One region of the Mesobacillus sp. MER 48 genome, then DNA from elsewhere that is predicted to be linked to it. Evidence: riboswitches for the same ligand, from Rfam matches in the RefSeq annotation. Region 1 holds a riboswitch; each other region holds the start of a gene.
What was found. A riboswitch is a leader RNA that binds a small molecule or an ion and turns the genes downstream of it on or off. The one in region 1 is predicted to bind cobalamin.
Positions count from the first base shown of each region.

Region 2: it holds a riboswitch for cobalamin, as region 1 does, so the genes downstream of both, M3593_RS10900 (ABC transporter substrate-binding protein) here and M3593_RS21490 (ABC transporter substrate-binding protein) in region 1, are expected to answer to the same signal.
Region 3: it holds a riboswitch for cobalamin, as region 1 does, so the genes downstream of both, M3593_RS19490 (acyl-CoA thioesterase) here and M3593_RS21490 (ABC transporter substrate-binding protein) in region 1, are expected to answer to the same signal.

Region 1 is NZ_JAMAUR010000010.1:24,963-31,832, forward strand. It holds gene M3593_RS21470 (SulP family inorganic anion transporter) at 1-632, opposite strand, end outside; gene M3593_RS21475 (VOC family protein) at 1,345-1,728, opposite strand; gene M3593_RS21480 (heme ABC transporter ATP-binding protein) at 1,734-3,212, opposite strand; gene M3593_RS21485 (FecCD family ABC transporter permease) at 3,209-4,270, opposite strand; gene M3593_RS21490 (ABC transporter substrate-binding protein) at 4,236-5,192, opposite strand; cobalamin riboswitch at 5,322-5,503, opposite strand; gene M3593_RS21495 (hypothetical protein) at 5,570-6,346, opposite strand; gene M3593_RS21500 (FtsW/RodA/SpoVE family cell cycle protein) at 6,678-6,870, shown strand, end outside.
Region 2 is NZ_JAMAUR010000002.1:923,272-930,141, forward strand. It holds gene shc (squalene--hopene cyclase) at 1-171, opposite strand, end outside; gene M3593_RS10895 (DUF2515 family protein) at 288-1,421, shown strand; cobalamin riboswitch at 1,617-1,815, shown strand; gene M3593_RS10900 (ABC transporter substrate-binding protein) at 1,990-2,958, shown strand; gene M3593_RS10905 (adenosylcobinamide amidohydrolase) at 2,924-3,727, shown strand; gene cbiB (adenosylcobinamide-phosphate synthase CbiB) at 3,724-4,707, shown strand; gene cobD (threonine-phosphate decarboxylase CobD) at 4,664-5,740, shown strand; gene M3593_RS10920 (bifunctional adenosylcobinamide kinase/adenosylcobinamide-phosphate guanylyltransferase) at 5,719-6,300, shown strand; gene M3593_RS10925 (cobyric acid synthase) at 6,297-6,870, shown strand, end outside.
Region 3 is NZ_JAMAUR010000007.1:46,958-53,827, forward strand. It holds gene M3593_RS19485 (ribonucleoside-diphosphate reductase subunit alpha) at 1-1,194, opposite strand, end outside; gene M3593_RS19490 (acyl-CoA thioesterase) at 1,172-1,681, opposite strand; cobalamin riboswitch at 1,842-2,026, opposite strand; gene M3593_RS19495 (VOC family protein) at 2,483-2,878, opposite strand; gene M3593_RS19500 (Lrp/AsnC family transcriptional regulator) at 2,996-3,478, opposite strand; gene M3593_RS19505 (DMT family transporter) at 3,690-4,631, shown strand; gene M3593_RS19510 (MFS transporter) at 5,122-6,429, shown strand; gene M3593_RS19515 (hypothetical protein) at 6,528-6,740, shown strand; gene M3593_RS19520 (EAL domain-containing protein) at 6,779-6,870, opposite strand, start outside.

The sequences.
Region 1 (6,870 bases):
GGTACATCAGGAATCAAGAAAGTTGGCAATGCAGCCGTCAGATTCCCCATGTCGCCAACTGTTCTCACATCACTTTTCGTCATCAGAGCAATTACTGTAATGACGATAATCGCTACAAGTGGTGATGGAACTGCTTTTGTGATGCGCGGAAAAAGATAGATGATTGCGAGCGCGCCCGCTACCATTGCATACATAACCCATGTAGCATCTACAAATTGCTCAAGCTGTGCCATGAAAATCAGAATCGCAAGTGCATTCACGAAACCGACCATAACGGAACGCGGAATGAACTTCATGAATCTTGCCAATTTAAACACACCAAACAGAATCTGCAGGACACCTGTCAAAATTGTAGCTGCCATCAAATATTGCAAACCATGGTCAGCAACAAGTGTCACCATCAGCAGCGCCATCGCACCGGTCGCGGCTGAAATCATGCCAGGACGGCCGCCGACAATCGCGATTGTCACAGCAATAGCGAATGAAGCGTAAAGTCCTACCATCGGGTCAACACCAGCAATAATCGAAAAGGCGATCGCTTCAGGAATCAAAGCAAGCGCAACGACAATCCCTGAAAGGATGTCCCCTTTCACGTTGCCAAACCATTGTTCTTTAATTGTATTAGTATTCAAGTAAACACCCCTTAATTTTTATTTTATGGCTTCCTACTCTCAAGCAAGCCGGGTCCGATAAAAACAGAATTCATCATAACATATTTATTAAAGCTATCAACCATTGTTGTAAGCGCTATTTTTTATGTATTTCTTCAAATATTGACTGATATCTCCGTTTTTCACATAGATAAAGTAAAAACCTTAAAATGTAAATCGGCCTTCTACCTTGCTTGTTTAAAGCTTTTTAAAACGGAACTTTGTTATGAGATTCCAGGACATTTTTACATGAAGATATCCCTCCTTGTGACCGTGATTCCAACTTTTTTCCGTTTTCGGGCACATGTTGAGCCTACTTGTTACCGAAGTTCCAGCTTTTCTCCGTTTTCGGGCACATGTTGAGCCTACTTGTTACCGAAGTTCCAGCTTTTCTCCGTTTTCGGGCACATGTTGAGCCTACTTGTTACCGAAGTTCCAGCTTTTCTCCGTTTTCGGGCACATGTTGAGCCTACTTGTTACCGAAGTTCTAGCTTTTCTCCGTTTTCGGGCACATGTTGAGCCTACTTGTTACCGAATTTCTAGCTTTTCTCCGTTTTCGGGCACATGTTGAGCCTACTTGTTACCGAAGTTCCGGTTTCTCTCGGTTTTCGGGCACAAGTGGCCTTAATAACTGTAATTCTTAACTCAATAAACGATCAAAGTCCTGCAGCTCAGTGAGCTGCAGGACTTTTTTTCAACCAATCGGTGTGCATATTTCAATATAATGTCCATCCGGGTCTTCTGCGTAGGCAACGACCTGGCCCCATGGTTTTTCGGTTGGTTCGAGCAGGATCAGGACTCCGGCGGTGCGCAGTTTTTCTACGGCGCCCTGGACATCTTCTGTTGTGAAGCCTAACTCGAAGGTGTGTTCATTCCTGATTCCATCCGGGATTGGAAGCTTGGTAATTTCACGGCCGCTTTCCCTTGTGTTCATTGAAAGCACTGTGCTGCCTGTTTCATATTCGATATAGGTGCCAAATTCGTTTCGAAGTTTCAGGCCCAGCAGCTCGCCATAAAAATGCTTTGTTTTCTCCAGATCGGAAACATATAAAATCACGTATCCCATTTTCATTTCCATCGTCATCACCTCTTTAGTTTTACATTCGAGGTGGATTGGCCAGATTCCTTCATTAAAGTTTTCCCAGCTCGATAATTCTGGATCGCTTCCTTCGTGCAGGCATAAATCCCCTCGCTGATCAGTTTGCCTAGCGGCGAAGCTGTCCCTGCGTAGGAAATCTCTTCCCCCTGCTGGGTTGCGGCGATACAAATGCTGTCAGTTGAAATGCCGATGTTCTGTCCGGCAATCAACAGGGTGTTTCCTTCCAGCTCCTGCAGGGCGCTCATTTTTGCCTCAGCTGCAGTCATTGCGCTCTGGATAAACGCTTCTTCAGAGATTCGGCCATTAATGAACAGCCATGTATTGATATTCCTTGGGCTCTCGCGATGCGTATTGCCTGCCGAGACCATAATGAAGATCGATAATCCGTCAGCTTCGAAAAAACGGCGTGATGCGGTTTCCGCAGGAACAGCCGTCATCATCGCAACAGTCTCGCTCGGCAGAAAACCATTCGCCTGCAGATACTCAGCCATTTCTGCTTTATGGTCGCTGCAATTATAGTCCATTGGGACAACACGGTGTACAAAGGAATTGTGCCAGCCAATTCCTGCACCCGTTATTCCTGAAGACATTGTCCTTAATTTCATCGGTGACTTTAGTGTAATCCGGTCGAGACTGAATTCAAGAAACCTGGCATCTATTTTAAAATTGGCAGCTTCATTGCCGTCTGATTCGGGAACAAGCAGCAGCTGTGGCCGGGCGATTTCCGGGTGCGGGTGGTTTTTGATCTGTGTCTTATAAACAGCCTTGATTCGCTCTTCTTTTAAAACCTCAGAAGGAGTATCGACAATCAGCACCTCACCGTTATCCAGCAGCAGCAGCCTGTCACAATATAGCGAGGCAAGATTCAAATCATGGAAAATCGAGACGACTGTCAACTGCTCCTCTAAAGCCCATTTTTTCAGCAAGTCCAACAGCTCTTTTTGGAAGCTGAGATCAAGGTGATTCGTCGGCTCATCAAGCAGCAGAATCATCGGCTGCTGTGCCAGTGCCTGCGCAAGATAGACCCGCTGCCTTTCGCCGCCGGATAGTTCAACGATCGATTTCTCCTGGAGATGGGTGATCCCTGTCTGGTCCATCACCTTGAGGACAATCTCTTCATCCTCATCACTCCAGCTGTGGAACCACCCTTTCTGGTGCGCATAACGGCCAAGCGAAACGGTCTCTTTCACACTATACGGGAAGGCCTGGTCAGAATGCTGCGGCAGGACTGCCATCATCCTCGCAAGCTGCTTCGGTGTATACTGGGTCAATGGCCGGCTATCCAGCTCGATGGCACCTTCCCGGAATTCCAAAGCGCCGCTGATCATTTTTAACAGCGTGGTTTTCCCGCTTCCGTTTGGTCCAAGAATTCCGAACAACTCACCCTTGCCAACCTCAAAGGAGATTTCCTTCAGCACCTCGCCGCCCGCATATCCGCCTGTCAAATTCTTCACTGTGATCATCGGCCAGCACTTCTTTCCCTGCGATTTTTCATTAAAATTAACGCAAAAACCGGTGCTCCGATTAATGCCGTGATTACGCCAATCGGCAATTCCGAGGGTGCGATGATAGTCCGGGATATTAAATCAGCAAGAATCAGGAATCCACCGCCAATCAGCACCGATAACGGCAGCAAATGACGATGGTCAGGTCCCCAGACAGTCCTGGTCAGATGCGGAATGACGAGACCAACGAAACCAATCGTCCCCGATACAGCAACCGCTGAACCTGTTAAAAGGGAACCCGACAGCAAAATCAAAAGCTTCCGACGCTCGACATTGACGCCGAGATGCTGAGCCCGTTCCTCGCCAAAGGACATCGCATTCAGTTCCCTTGTATTTGCCAGTAAAATCACCAGACCAATCATAAAGAAAGGAAAAATGATTTTTATATACTCCCAGCCGCGCATCGATACGCTGCCGAGCAGCCAGCCAATGATTTGCCTCAGCTCTTCGCCTGAGAGAGCAATCATAAGCGAAATGAACGACCCTAGAAAGGAGCTTAAAATGATTCCCGTCAAAATAATGGTTTCCACCCTGAGCAGCCTGTCGACTTTCCGGGCAAAAAACAGCACAAACAACACAGTGGCGAATGCGAACAGAATGCTGAGCACCGGCAAGGTGAAGGCACCGATCAGCGGCAGTGAGAGGCCAAAAAACAGCGTAACGACCGCACCAATGGAGGCACCTGAAGAAATCCCGAGCGTATAGGGATCTGCCAGCGGATTTCGCAACAGGCCCTGAAACGCGGCACCGGCAATCGCTAGTGACGCGCCAACCAGTCCTGCCAGCAGCACGCGGGGCAGCCTGATTTCCATAACAATACTTGCATGCATCGGATCGATTCCCTCTCCCTGAAAACGGAAAATGTCAGCACCAATGATTTTGATGATAGCGGGTACAGGAATGGAAACCGTTCCGATCGATATTCCCAGCAGCATTGAGATGATCAAAAATGCTGCAGCAAAAACATATGCTAATCCTTTATTATTTAAAAACGTCCGGGTAAATGGCTTTTGCAAGTACCTCCGCTCCTTCAGCGAGCCTTGGGCCAGAACGGGTAACAAGATCGGAGTGGACATCGAATACCTGCTGGTCCTTGACCGCTTTTACATTGTTCCAGCCCTTCCGCGCAAGCACCTGCTCAACTGGCTTCTCCGTATAATATCCATAGGTTGTCACAATGACATCCGGATTACGCTCAACCATGACTTCCGGGTCGACTTTCGGCCAGCCTTCCATGTCACCGGCAGCGTTCTTCGCACCAATCAACTCAAGCATTTCATTGATAAACGTATGATTGCCGGCGGTGTAGATTTCCGGTTCAGGCGAGACCTCAACAAATACAGTCTTTTGCTCTTCTGGCTTAATGGATTCCGCTTTCTTCTTCAGTTCTGTGAAGCTGTTTTTCATCGAATCTACTAGCTCGGCTGCTTTTTCAGTCTCACCAATCGATTTTCCAATCATCTCGATTGACTGATACACTTCTTCAAATGACTGCGCATCATTCACCACGACAACCGCAATTCCTGCGTCCTTTAGTTGCTGCAGACCTTCTTTGGCCGTGTCTGCGGTGGACCCAGGGGCAAGGACAAGATCCGGCTTCAGCGAGATCATTTTTTCAATATTAAACTCGATTCCGCCGACTTTTTCCTTAGACATTGCTTCTTCTGGATAATTGTCGAAATCTGTGACGCCGACAATTGCGTCCCCGCTGTCAAGCGCATAAACGATTTCCGTGTTGCTCGGAATCAGGGAAATGATCTTTTCAGGCTTTTCTTCAATGACAACTTCTTCATCAAACGCATCTTTTACCGTGACAGGAAATCCTGTCTTCTGTTCCTGCGCGTTTTTTTCGCCTTCCTTTTTTTCTGGCTGTGCACCAGTAGCGCAGCCAGCCAGGATCATGGCAGCCGCCACCCATATCAACAATAATTTCTTCATTTACTTCTCCTCCGTTTTTTCGATATAAATAAAAAACATCTCCACCTGAAGGGGAGATGTCCGAGTAAGCAAATGTTTTTATCAAAAAAGACATAAAGCCTGTCGGCACCTCCCTATCCTCGTAGGTTTGCTTGGTGCAATGGACAGGCAGGTCTCCTGGCTCATGGTCAATGCTCGCTGCGCCTTCCCATACATTTGTACAGTGGCATGTTGCAGCTTGCTCCCATTTACAGTGGCGGGACCGCGTTGGATTTTCACCAACTTCCCTATTAAGTCTTGTTATAAAAGACACCTGTTCAGATCGTTATGTAATTTTCCGCTCCAACTCATTATACACGAATTGCCAAAAGCTGCTGCAAAAATTTTGTTTTTTCGACTTATTGTGCAAGCAAGCTCCATTCCTTCAACTTTTTATCGAAAACAAGCCTGCCGTCAGGATTGCTCCGGCTTGCTTCTTTATATTCATCCTGCATATCATCCATGTTGGCAAAATCTCCGATAATCCAGATCGGTATTTCAATCTTGTTGCGGTTCTGCTGGATATTCTTCAGCGAAAACACAGCCCCTTCCTTCAAGGCTGGTATCAGTGATTTCAGGATTTCCTTGCTTACAGATGGATAGGACTTCTTTTTCCGGATTCCAAGCAGCGTTTTTTCCGGTTTCATTTCTCCGAGTTTTCCTGACAGGACATTGCCAAGCATGCGGAAAAAGTCATTGAAATTGCGGTAATAGATCTTATTGAACCAGCCGTCCTCATTGGACAGGTACACAAAACGATTATTAAGCTGATTGTAAAAAGGCAGCTTCAAATGATGCTTGATATGCCCGAGATAAAGAAGTTCGGCAATTTCCTGGGCCGTCAGCACATTCAGTGCTTCCACTTCCTCAAAATCAATCCAGCAAAAATCTCCATATGCATGTACATTGGCTCCTACCAGCTTTTCGGCACTATCTCCTGGTACATACTCAAATAAAGTATGCCTGTTGAATTCGCCATCCTCATAGCGATGCTTCAACAGCAAAAGATGGTTAAATGGATCAGGCAGCGACCTCGAAAATTCATGGAATTCGATTCCGTGCGAAAGTACATAATGGTCCCGTTCGTTCATGTGGAGATATAATAAATCCCTGCTATAAGGATGGTTCTTTTTCAACAGCAAAACCTCCCGGAAAATTCTAAGCTGCAGAATGCCAGCGGCTCCGTACAAATGACGCTTCTTCCATTCTAACAAAAACGGTGGAAAATATCTTATTTTGAATCCTCAAAAACATAATTATTATCCACCTTTCCGGTTAAAAGAATCCCTTTTCAAAAGAAACTAAACCCTCCTGTCATTCGTCTAATACTTATAGGGACATATTACCTGCTCAGGGATTGTGAGGATAATATTCGTCTGCTAGCATAAAATGGTAATACATTCTCGTACAGGCGAAAGATACCTGGTAAACGATATTGTAAAAATGATTTTGGACAGGGTGTAGCAAATGGATAAATCCACAAAAAAATTCGACCGCTTTGATTGGACGTTAACACTTCTCTTAATGCTGTTTTTTCTGACCAGCTGTCTCGCCATTTATAGCGCCCAGAAGACCGGGCAATATGTTGGCCAGAACTTTTTATATAAGCAAATATTCTGGTATGTCGTCGGTTCAGGTATCATTGCAGTAGTAATGATGT
Region 2 (6,870 bases), on a different contig from region 1:
TTCTTTTATTAATTCTTCATCATCAATCTCCAATGTCCGTAATAAGATAATCATACTGCAGTCCGTTACGATCCCGGTCTCGAAAGGGTAATGCCAGGCACCGTTTTCTGATTGGTCCTGGATCAGCTGATCAACGATTCTGCTCATTTCCTTATATACCCGATGCCTCATTGAACCCATCCTCTCCCGAATATACATCTTTGTATTCATATTCCTTGTGCAAAATGAATATGCATTCCTTTGATGGGAATGAATGATCCACACAAAATGAACGTTTATGAAGGATGATGCCGTTCTTGCTTAAATCTTTCTCAGATGTAAAAAAAGAATTAAAGAAAAAGTCGAAAAAGAAAGCTTTCGGTCATCTGCCTGATTTATCAGAAAAAGATAAAGGATGGATTTATTTTATAAAAGAGCAGACGAGACAACTCAATCGAAACAATGTAACACGGACGCAGGCTTATTTTCAGTTTTACCAACAACACCCTGAAATCCATTGGGCTTTCCTCGGACATATGGTATCGCGAAACGTCGGATGGAACATGACGGATTTAAAAGGGGAGTTGCTGACAAAGCTTTTATCTGATAAGGATCAGAAAGACCTTTTTTCCTTTTTGGAGCGCGGCAGCTGGTTGATATTTCAAGATGTGTATCCTCAATTTTTGATCTATGACCTGAGTGTGAGAGGCAGAAAGGAAATGTTCCATCTTTTACGGTACTTTCATGTTTCCACCTTCATGGAAACGATGTGGCGTTATTTTTGGAATAGTGGTGATCAAGCTGCATTGGCGTTTGCGATGGTGATCAATGAACAGAGCTATCTGGAAAAAAGATTGATCCAAAATCAGCATTATAAAAAAATCGTAACAGGTACGGTCAGCTTTAAAATGTACGATTTTTTGAATTTCAACAATATCATTTTTCCCTGTTGTGCCGGGAACAAAAAGGTGAAAGCTTCCCTTAACGGCGGCACGTTACGCTACTTCACTTCGCTCCACGAGAGAATTTTATTTGGAAAAAAGTTGTATTCGCTTCTTTTTCAGCAAGAAAGAATTCTGGCTGGGGTCTTGAAATGGGCCCAAGAACATCCTCACACAGGCTCAAGGAAAGATTATTGGCCTCATTTGTTTAATGATATAAATGAATCTTTCCCCCGGTCCTTTTATAAGCGTCGGATCAAGAATTGCGAGTTAAGAAAGGGTGCCGAGCGGTTATACAGCCCGCCCTTGAAATACACCTGGCCGGATACCCGTCATGAAGAGGCAGAGAGCGGGGATTGGTTTGAGGATTGGCATGTCCTCGATTATTTTCATAAGGAAGTCAGTGTGGATGGAGAAATTTTAACTAATTATTGCAAAACAATTGAAAAAATCGAACTTGCGGTCATGGCGAAGGAAGCCATTCTATTGCGAGAAGAATAATCAAACATGAGCAGTTTCTAAACAATATTAGGATAGTCATAACTTTAAAATCAAAAGGCTATATTGATGTCTTTTGATTTTTTATTTATGGTATCCTACTGCTTTTGACCCTTATTAAAATTTAATTTTAGATAATTTATCTAAATTCACACTTTTTTCGACACGAATTGTGTATAATTGATACCAGCGGAAAATTTAATACATAAAGAATCTGGTGTCTGCTAAACGAATTTTAATAGTTTAGAGACTTAATAGGGAAGTTGGTGAAATTCCAACGCGGTCCCGCCACTGTAACTGGGAGCTTCAAGCTTTATGCCACTGTACTGTTTGTATGGGAAGGCGCTTGATAGCAATGACCAGAAGCCAGGAGACCTGCCTGATTCTTCGCGTCACAACCTACGAGGATAGGAGGTGTTTGGGAACGATTCTGGCTTTTTATTAGAGGAACCGATACAAACATCTCCATGAGTAAAATGGAGGTGTTTTTTTAGTTTTATAGAACGGTCTTATTTTGTTGTGCAAAAAGTTTACAGAAACAAATCGAAATGATAATTCGGAGGAATGACAGATGAAGAAGTTGAATGCCTTTTTATTCGCACTATTATTAACAATTGGCGCATTGGCAGGGTGTGGCAATGTTGAGCAGTCGAACGCGGAGAAGACAAATAAAACTGAAACGGTTCAACAGGAAGAAGCAAAGTTCCCTGTTAGCATAAAGGATGGGACCGGACAAGAAGTCACAATCGAATCGAAGCCTGAAAAAATAGTTTCCCTGATTCCAAGCAATACAGAAATTGCATACGGGTTAGGTCTTGATGATCAAATTATTGGAGTTTCTGATTTTGATAATTTCCCTGAAGAAGTGGCCGAGAAAGAGAAAATTGGCGGAATGGAATTTAATGTTGAGAAAATCATTTCTTTAAAACCTGATCTGGTCCTTGCACATGCTTCAGGTGCACATACGTCTGGTGCTGGCCTCCAGCAGCTTAAGGATGCCGGAATCACTGTTCTTGTCGTTAACGACGCAACGACATTCAATGCAGTTTATGAATCGATCAGCATGATTGGTACTGCCTCAGGTGAACAGGAAAAGGCCGATACTTTGATTGCAGACATGAAGAAAAAGATTGAAGAAATCAAAACACAAGCAAAGGAAATCAAAGAAGAAGACAGAAAGTTGGTATTTGTTGAAGTATCACCAACACCAGAAATTTATGCAGCTGGCAAGAATACCTTCATTGACGAAATGCTGCAAATCATTAATGCGGATAACACTGTAAAAGAAGAAGGTTGGCCAAAGCTGGACCCAGAGGCCATCATTAAGAGTAATCCGGATGTGATCATCACGACGCATGGATACTATACGAATGAGCCGGTGAAAAATGTGATAAGCCGGAAAGGCTGGGACAAGATTACCGCTGTAAAGGAAAACCGTGTGGTTGATGTTCATTCCGATAAGGTGACAAGAACTGGGCCGAGACTGACAGAAGGAGTAGAGGAGCTTGCCAAAGCCGTTTACCCGGATGTTTTCAAATAATTTACAGACGAACACAAAAAAGCAGCCACAGTCAATGGCTACTGCGCAGGAAATAGTCTTGAATCCAGCAGCCGGCTCAGATGAACCAGCACAAGTAAAATTAGGAGAAAATCATCTTCAGATGAAGCAAGATTACATTGTCTTGAATTCTCCGATCCCATTAAGAACGATGTCTTCCGGAGTTGTCGGAGCGGGAACCGGCTGGTACAGCACTTTCGTAAACCGGCATGTGGATAAAGGGTATGACTGCAGCGACCATAGGGAAGAAATGATCCAATATTTGAAGGGGCAGGGATTACAGCCTGAAGATACAGTCGGGATGATGACGGCAGTGATGCTTGAAGATGTATCCTATAAGCACTATCAGGCAGAAGGATTTTCAATCTTTATCGTTGTTACGGCAGGTGTTGGAAACGCTGTAGACGCCACGAAAAGCAGTGAGTATTATTCTTTTGATATGTCGCCTGGAACGATAAACATTTGGATATTCGTCAGCGGAGAACTGACTGAGGAAGCTTTCATTCAGAGCATCATGACAGCTACTGAAGCGAAGACAAAGGCGCTTCACGATCTGGAAATAAGGGATAAGCTATCAGGGTCAGTGGCAACAGGAACATCCACTGACAGCATCCTGGTTGCCTCAACACAACGGGGGCAAAAAATTGACTACGCCGGCACGATTACTCCCCTGGGACGAATCATTGGCAGGGGAGTCCATGAATGTACCGTGGAAGCAATCAGGAACAGCAAGAAAAGGGTGAAGACATGATCTTTAATCACCTTATCGCCGTGACACTGGCGGTCATTCTTGATTGGTATATTGGTGATCCGCCTGACTGGCCGCATCCGGTGAAATGGATGGGAACGCTTATTTACAAATTAGACAGTAGAATGAATAGAGGCAGCGGCAGAAAAGCCAAAGGAATGGCAATGGTCGCTGCCGTCATGTTAATTGTTGGAGGCATCGGTATTCTGCTTACATCATTCTTTTACTTCCTGCATCCCTTAGCAGGAATCCTTATGGAAGCTGTGATGATTTCAACTGCCATTGCCCAAAAAAACCTGAAAGAAGCTGGATTATCGGTCTATTATCCACTTTCAAATCATGATTTAAAAGAATCGAGGCAAAAGCTTTCCTGGATTGTTGGCCGTGATACAGAGCAGCTTGAGGAACCAGAAATCGTCCGGGCTGCTGTCGAGACAGTTGCCGAAAACACGAGCGACGGCATTACAGCCCCGCTTTTCTGGGCGGTGCTTGGCGGTGCTCCGCTTGCGCTATTGTATCGGGCAATTAATACCTGTGATTCGATGGTGGGCTATAAAAACGAAAGGTATCTAGATTTTGGCTGGGCATCAGCGAAACTGGATGATCTGGTGAACTGGGTGCCTAGCAGGATTACCTCACTTTGTATGGTCACGATGAACCGCCCGCTTTACAACACAAGAATTGCCGCCTGGAAAATGGTCAGGCGCGATGCCAAGAAGCACCCGAGCCCAAACAGCGGCTGGGGCGAGGCAGCGGTGGCAGCCATATTGGGAGTACAGCTCGGAGGCACCAATTATTATAAAGGGATTATTTCAGAACGCGCTAAGATGGGTGAAGCACTTGTTATATTAGAGAAAAATCATATTTTAGCAGTAAATAAAATCGTAACAGCTACTGTTCCGCTTTTTCTAGCAGTGCTGTGGCTCGGGGGGATTCTTGTTGAAGTGGCCATCTCATGGTGCCAATCCACACTATTTATTTGAAGCGATGAATCTGCCGGTTCCGAACGAAAAGCTGGATTTCAGCGCCAACATTAATCCGCTGGGTCCGCCTCCTGTGTTAAAAGAGAATTGGTTGCGGCTTCTTGAGTCTGTTATGGAATATCCGGATCCACAAGGAACGATTTTGAAAAGTAAGATTGCAAAAAGGGAAGGATTGCAGGAAAGCCATGTCCTGCTTGGGAATGGTGGTGCTGAAATCATTTCACTGATTGGCAGGATGCTTGCTGGTAAGCGTGCGGTAATTGTCCAGCCTGCTTTTTCGGAATATGAAGAAGCTTGCAGGGTAAGTGGCTGCCATGTAGAATACCACCAGCTAGCAGTTGGATGGGAATGGACGGATGATGGTTTAAATGAAAAGCTAAAGAGCGCTGATGCTTTATTTCTTTGCAATCCCAATAATCCAACTGGAGTGTATTATTCAAGGTCCATTATCCTTTATTTGCTGGAGGAATGCAGGAGGCATCAATGCATGTTGATCGTAGATGAGGCGTTTTACGACTTCCTCGCAGAATACGAATCTATCACACTTGACATAAAGGAATATCCTAATCTGCTCATCATCCGTTCGATGACAAAAATGTTTGCAATACCTGGCCTGAGGCTTGGCTACTTGCTTGCAGATCCAGCTGTCATTAAGAAGATAGCAGCATTCCAGCCGCACTGGAGCACAAATGCGATTGCCTTGATGGCGGGTGAATGGTGCCTCGACAGTGAAGCATACATAAAAGAAACGATAGCCTTAGTCGAAAAGGAAAGAACGCGGCTTTTCCATTTTTATCAAAAACAGGGCCTACTTGTTTCTTCATCCAGAGTGAATTTTTATCTCCTAAAGGATACATCCCTTGATGACCAGCATTCCTTCCTGCAATACCTGCTTCAGAAAGGAATGATCCCAAGACATACTGTGAACTTTCCCGGACTTGAAGGAAAATGGCTGCGTTTTGCTATCAAGGGCCCTGAAGCCAACGACAAATTGATGGGGGAGGTGGAAAAATGGCTGGACAGTCGTCTTTGATTTTTATCAGCGGTGGTGTTCGCAGCGGCAAAAGCCGTTTTGCCGAAATCCTTGCAGGAAGAATGAAAGCAGAATATTCTGGACAGCTGCACTACATCGCTGCAGGGCATCCAGGCGATGTGGAAATGAGAGAGAGAATCATGCGGCATCAACAGGACCGTGAACTCAGCGGGCTGAAATGGAGAACATGGGAAATCCCCAAAAATCTATCTCCGCTTTCAACACTTCTGACTAAAAATGATATTGTCCTGCTGGATTGTCTAACCACACTGTTGAATAATGAATTTTTTTATGAAGATGGGCAGTGGGAAAAAGCTGACTTCCCGAAAATGATTGTTACAAAGGTCATGAATGAACTGAGGCAAGTAGCTCAACAGGCAAGGGCATTTATCGTTGTCAGTAATGAGGTCTTAGGGGACGCAATAGGCGATGGTCGGCTTGTCTTCACTTATGCTCAGGTCCTTGGCCAAATCCACCAAGCTCTTATAAAAGAGGCGGAATATGCATATTTAGTTGAAGCTGGGCTGCCGATTTTAATGAAGGGAGAGGGTTCTCCGTGAAAGGGATTATGGTTCTCGGCACAGCATCTGATGTGGGGAAGAGCCTGATTGCCACTGCAATCTGCCGGGCCTATGCAAAAGAGGGCTTTCGAGTAGCGCCGTTCAAGTCGCAAAATATGTCCAACAACTCGTATGTCACCTTTGATGGAAAAGAGATTGGCAGAGCCCAGGGAATCCAGGCAGAAGCAGCAAGGACAGAGGCGACGGTATGGATGAACCCTATTCTGCTAAAGCCGAGGTCCGACCAGGACGCTGAAGTAATCGTATTTGGTGAAGTGGCGAATACCTTATCCGGAAAGGCATACAGAGAGGTATTTTACGAGCGTGGACTTGAAGCCATTTCTTTCGCTTTTGAAAAACTTGAGGAAGAGTATGACATGGTTGTGATGGAGGGTGCAGGCAGCCCGGTGGAAATCAATTTGAAGGACCGAGAGCTTGTTAACATGAAAGTCGCGGAAATCGCCGATGTTCCCGCTGTACTGGTAGCGGATATTGACAGAGGCGGGGTTTTTGCCAGCATTATCGGCACTTTGGAGCTTATGTCCCCCGAAGAAAAAGCGAGGGTAAAAG
Region 3 (6,870 bases), on a different contig from region 1:
TTTAAAGATTTCAATTGCCGGCACCACTTCACGTGACAACCCTGGATGAATGACGCATGCCCAATACTTTTCCCGGAATGAACCTGCACCCTTTTCCTCATCAAAATGATCTTCAAGCGAAAATCCCATTACCCGCCTTACTTCATGTGGATCAAACAGATACCAGTCGCCCCGCTTTTCTACCTGTTCCATAAATAAATCAGGAATGCAAATGCCTGTGAATATGTCATGGGTCCGCTGGCGCTCGTCTCCATTGTTCAGCTTTGCATCAAGGAACGGGAAGATATCTTTATGCCAGACATCAAGGTAAACAGCAATCGCACCCTGGCGCTGCCCTAATTGATCAACCGAAACCGCGGTGTTATTCAACTGTTTCATCCACGGGATCACTCCGGAACTGATCCCTTTGAAACCTTTGATATCACTGCCGCGGCTTCTGATTTTTCCCAAGTACACGCCTATGCCGCCGCCATTCTTGCTCAAGGTTGAGATATCCGTGTTGGAATCATAGATGCTTCTTAAATCATCCGCTACCGTATCAATAAAGCAGCTCGACAGCTGGCCATAGCTTTTGCCAGCATTCGCAAGTGTCGGTGTTGCTACGGTCATATAGAGATTGGACAGCGCCCAGTATGCCTCCTCTACCAATCCAAGCCGCTTTTCCATCGGTTCTTCTGCCAGCAAGGTCATCGCGATGATCATGAATCTCTCCTGCGGCAGCTCCGCAAAATCGCCTTTTTGAGTGCGTGCAAGATACCTTTCCGCCATCGTGGCAAGCCCTATGTAGGTAAATAATTTGTCTCTCTCGGGATCGATCACTTTTTCAAGATATTCGATTTCTTCCTGGGAATAAGCCTTTACTATTCGGCTATCATAAATCCCGATTCCTATCAGTCTATTGATTAAATCATAGAAGGATCCATAACCAACTCCTTCCCGAAAGCCTGCACTAAGCTTGTACAATTTCTTCAAGTAAAAGCGTGCTGCCACATAGGTCCAGTCAGGTTCAATACGGCCGATTCGTTCGACTGCTGTCAAAATTAACATGTTCTCGAGTTGATCGTCTGTCATATTCTTGGCTTCAAGGACCTGGTCGACCTTTTCTTTGAATGGTGAAAAATTTAATTGAGGGAACGATTGTTCAATTTCTGCAATCCGTTTGGCTGCATGATCATCCTTTACTTGAATTTTCATCGATGACTCCTCCTGCTTGTTTACTTTTTTTCTTTTCCAGCCTATGCTGCCTTCTCATGTCCGCCGTGTTGAACAGCTCCCATTCCTCAATACTTTCCGGAATGACCCCGGCGACCGGAACGGGCACACCTTTTTCATCCTTTGCCACCATGGTTAAAATCGAGGTGGTCGTCAAAGTCTTTTTACGCGTATTCAAGTTCTCGCTTTCCACTTTCACGAACACTTCCATCGACGTCCTCCCTGTTGAAATCACCACAGCTTCAAGCGTTAAGATATCGCCCACTACTGCCGATGACAGGAAATTCACTGAGTCAATCGAAGCCGTAACAACTGCCATCCTGCTGTGCTTCATCGCTGCAATCGCTGCGATTTCATCAATATAGGACAACACGGTGCCGCCAAAAATCGTTCCAAGATGATTCGTGTCCGGAGGCAAAACCAGCCGGTTCTGCAAAGTCCTGGACACATTTGTAGATAATCCTTCCATTCCTGACCTCCTGTTTGAAAAATGCTCCCTGAAAATGAGAAAAACCCATCTCGAAAGATGGGTTTAAGTAACGTTGATCAATTAACACCTCATATGTATCTGCAAAATTACATGAGCCTATCAATTTATCCCCGTAATACCTTCCCAATTCCCGAAGAAGATAACACGCATAAATATGGCAGGTCTCCTGACTTGTGCTTCACCCTACTTTAAGGCCTTCCCATCCATTTTTAAGACAGTGGTTCATCCTTATTTCGTCAGCACTTACAGTTGCGGGAACAGTTCTGGACTTTCACCAGATTCCCTATTAAGTCTTGTTCAGACACCATACTTACCGGCAATTTCAATATTTAGTTATATTAATCTCTTTCCAACACAATATATCGTGTTATGAATTGATAGTAAATCATCTCTGAGGGTTTTTCAACTATTTTCATAACAGCACGCCAATTATGAGTGTGGTCGATATATTGCGAAATGTGGTCGATAAATCTTTAAATGTGGTCGATAAAATCAAAAATCCGCTGATATATTTGGAAATGTGGCCGATATAATTAAATTTTCGCCAATAAATTGAAACGCTGATGCTTGGAACATAACCCCGCAAGCGGAGAATCCCATGGGGGCCGGCCACGCTCAACCTGAATTCGCTTATTATCAATAAATTTAATCAAACGTTTGATTAAACATTACGGGCACAAAAAAAATCCACAAGAAGAAGTCTTTTGTGGATTTAAGTTTTGGCCATGCCTCGAGCGCACTTATTCAATCATCTCGGATATTGTTCACCTACCAAAGATTCTATTTCGCATTCTCATCAGGCTGATGAATTCCGAAGACATTTCCTTCAGTATCGTTATAATATCCTTGCCACGCCATTCCAGGGAGGGCATATTTCGGTATTGACACATTGCCGCCGTTTTCGAGAATTTTCGCTTCAGTTTCATCATAGTTTTCTACTCCCATTGTGCATGCAAATCCATTTAATGCTTGGTTAGCTTCTGGAGGAGCACTCTGCCGCTGCATTAATGCACCATTGATTCCAGGCTCTTTTTCATCGCCAGTCACAGCACCGAAGTATGGCATTCCTGCATATTCACTCCAATCTTGAAATGACCATCCGAATACCTCTCCATAAAACTTCTTAGCCCGATCCATATCACTCACATGAATTTCAAAATGAACTAATCTACCCATGATAACCTCCTGAATAAAAATTAGATGCTATTTATGTATATCGTGAGGACAAACTTATCTCCCTTTATTATAGGATATCCAAACAAATATATTCAATATTTTAAAAAATCTAACTCTTTATTCATCACCATGTATTGGCAAAACGGTAGAATCCTTAATTTCCCTCAAAGCAAGGCTTGTTTGTATCCTGGTGACCCCCAGCTCATTCAGATTTCTAATAAATATCTCCAGGCCTTTGCGATCCTTGCAGGCAACCTTTAGCAGATAATCATACTCGCCTGATAAGCAATGACACTCGAGGACTTCCTTCATTGCTTCCAATGAACCTTCCAGTGATGCGAGCATTTCAGCCTGGTGCATATTGGTGCTTATAAATACAAAGCATAGCAAATCAAAACCAAGCTTCTCATGATTTAAAATCGCGACCTGCTTTTTGATATATCCTTCAGACTCCAATCTCTTGATTCTTGCATGAACCGCCGGTGCCGATAAATTCACACGCTTTGACAGTTCAAGATTGCTTAGCTGTGCATCCTTTTGCAGTAAATCCAAAATTCTAATATCCACATTGTCCAAAACTTTGCTGACAATCGACTCCATGACTCATCACCCTTTTCAATTATTCAAAAAACAGATCTAACCACTATTCGAAAATGAATTTTTTAAACTAAAAATCTATATTACTTTCATTTATTTCAAATAATATAAATTATACAAAATATCATTATGTTTTTTAACTAGAATGTTAAAATAATTCATATGAACAATGTCATTGTGCACAATGGCTCTTTTAGAAGGGGAGCTAAATGACGTGAAATATTATATCTTATTGCTACTGACCAGCTTTCTTTGGGGCGGTAATTTTATCGTGGGAAAAACGCTGGTTGAGCATGCTTCCCCTGCCACCCTGACCATCCTAAGATGGGCTATTGCAATCATCTTCCTGATTCCTCTTATCTGGCGGATAGAAAAAAAGCTGATTCCTCCAAAGGAATCGATCCTCCCGTTATTTTTGATGGGTGTCACTGGCGTGGCCTTGTTTCAGGCATTGCAATTTATGGCCCTGGAAAAGACGTCGGCTACCAACGTCGGTTTAATCTCGACGTTAAACATGTTTTCAATTGCTGCATTCTCTTTCTTTTTTCTAAAGGAAAAAATAAACTCTCTTCAGGTCCTTTCAATGGTCGTCTCATTATTTGGCGTTTTGCTTGTTCTTTCAAAAGGAAATTTCGAGTCATTGTTTGCCTTGAAGGTCAACACTGGGGATCTCTATATGCTGGCAGCAGTGGGCATGTGGGGAATGTATTCGGTCTTTAGCAAATGGGCGATGGCATCCGTTACACCGATGATGTCCATCCTTTATTCTGGCATTTTCGGTTTGCTGGTCCTTCTGCCTTTTACGATTTCAGATTTCACAGTCACAAACGTAAATGCATCATTCATCCAATCTATTTTATATACAGGCCTGATCTCCACAGTCCTTTGCATGGTCCTATGGAATATCGGGGTAAATAAACTCGGCCCAAGTACCGCCGGGCTGTTTCTGAATTTCAACCCAGTATTCACAGCTGTTTTAGCCTTTGCTTTTTTGGGTGAGAAAATGACATGGACCCAAGGCGCCGGCAGTATCATCGTCATCGCAGGCTGCTTCTTATTTACCTTTTTGAAAAACAAGCCTGCTCCTTTAAAAGAAAAGCAGCTGGCAATTTCTAGACCTATTTTAGCTGGAGAGCCAATCAAGCAAAGAAATTAACAAAGAACAGCCTTATCCATAACCGGATAAGGCTTTTTTATGTTTCTGGATTCCATAATGAGTTGGTCGATATATTGCGAAATGTGGTCGATATAATCTTAAATGTGGTCGATAAAATCAAAAATCCGCTGATATATTTTAAAATGTGGTCGATATATTGGAATTTTCGCCAATAACCGGCGCCCCGACATGCTTTTTGCCTCTATTCGAGGCTAATCTCGATCTCGTTGTCATGTAATCGCACACTTTTTATGTTTTCTCCATGTAAATTCATCCGTTTGAGCGCCATAAATCAAAATAGACTCCCCATGCCCAAACACTCCTATAGGTGTTTTCCCTCAGACTTACACTGCTCCTTGTCAAAATTTGTTCAAGACTTTTTGACAGAATTGTGATGGTGTCTCCAGATGTGAGGTTCGTCACAACTGATGTGTGATATAAATGGTTTATTAATCTTGTAAACACTCATATCACATATGGAGGAATTAAAATGGCTCGCATAAATACATGGAACCCTGAAGACGATCGTTTCTGGCAATCTGAAGGAAAAAAACATGCCCAACGTAACTTATGGATTTCGGTACCTTCCTTGATGCTCGCATTCATTGTCTGGCAAATCTGGTCTGTGGTTGCAATTCGCCTTAATGATATTGGTTTTAATTTTACTGATCAACAGCTTTTCGCATTGGCAGCCATGCCTGGTCTTGTTGGTGCCACGCTGCGCTTTGTGTACACATTTGGAGTAGGAATGATGGGCGGACGCAACTGGACAGTCCTGACAACTGCAGTGCTCGCAATTCCGGCTGTCGGCATCGGCTTCGCGGTGCAGAATCCTGACACACCTTACTCAGTGATGCTTTTACTCGCTGCACTGTGCGGCCTGGGTGGCGGTAACTTTTCAAGTTCTTCATCCAACATCAGTTTCTTTTTCCCGAAAAAAGCACGTGGAACTGCGCTCGGCATCAATGGCGGTTTAGGCAACATGGGTGTATCTGTCGTTCAATTCGTAACACCATTAATCATTACAACTGGAACATTCGCTTTCATCGCTGGTGATGGACAGAAATTGTCTAACGGTCAGGAAGTATGGCTTCAAAACGCAGCATTCATCTGGCTGATCCCAATCGCCATCGTCACAATCGCTGCATGGTTCGGCATGGATAACCTGCCTGGCACAAAGCAATCATTCGCTGATCAATTCGTCATTGTAAAAAGAAAGCACACTTGGATCATGACATGGCTTTACGTTGCAACATTCGGATCTTTCATCGGTTACTCAGCGGCATTCCCGCTTTTATTGAAAACACAGTTCCCTGAATATATCTCACTTGCCTTCCTTGGCGCCTTCCTTGCTGCAGGTGCACGCCCTATCGGCGGATGGATGGCTGATAAGATGGGCGGAGCCAAGCTGACATCCATCGTCCTTGTTGTGATGATGGCTGGTGCTGGAAGCGTCATTTACTTCCTTGGCACGAAGCAATTCGGCGGCTTCCTGGCTTCATTCATGGTTCTGTTCATCGCTTCTGGCATCGGTTCTGGTTCAACATTCCAGATGATTCCTGGAATCTTTATTCCGAAAGAAGCGGCTCCAGTACTCGGCTTTACGGCAGCATTCGCAGCGTACGGATCCTTCCTGATTCCAAAGCTGTTCGGCTGGTCCGTAAAAATTTCCGGAGGATATGTACCAGCATTCTCCATCTTCATCGGCTTCTATGTGATTTCAATCGTCCTCAACTGGTACTACTACCAGAGGAAAGAATCTGTGGCCGTATTTGAAGCACAAAAGACAACAGCGTAAATTTGAAAGCCTCTCCCATAATGCGGGGAGGCTTTTTACCATATTTTATGTTTTAAAACTAAGAAACTTGGGTATATAGAACTATACAGATAGAGAGGATGATTATTTTTCCAAAGGGGGAGATTAAGCTGCTAACACTTTTTCTATTCCAAAGGGAACTGATCCAACTGAAAATTGAATATCAGTCAAGTGCCGACACATTCATCAAACAGCAAATTCTTAAAGACATTGCTCTCCTGACAGAAGCAATAAATGAAATGAAAGAGATGTTGGAAGCAAAACGCTCCATGCATTATGCCGATGATATATAGCAAAAAGAAACCGTATTTTGCACGGTTTCTTTTCTTTATTATTCTTCTGCTGATTTTTCAATTGGCGCAGGTTTGCCAAAAAAGTACCCCTGGAACAGCTGATATCCTTTTTCCTTTAGCCACTCAAAAT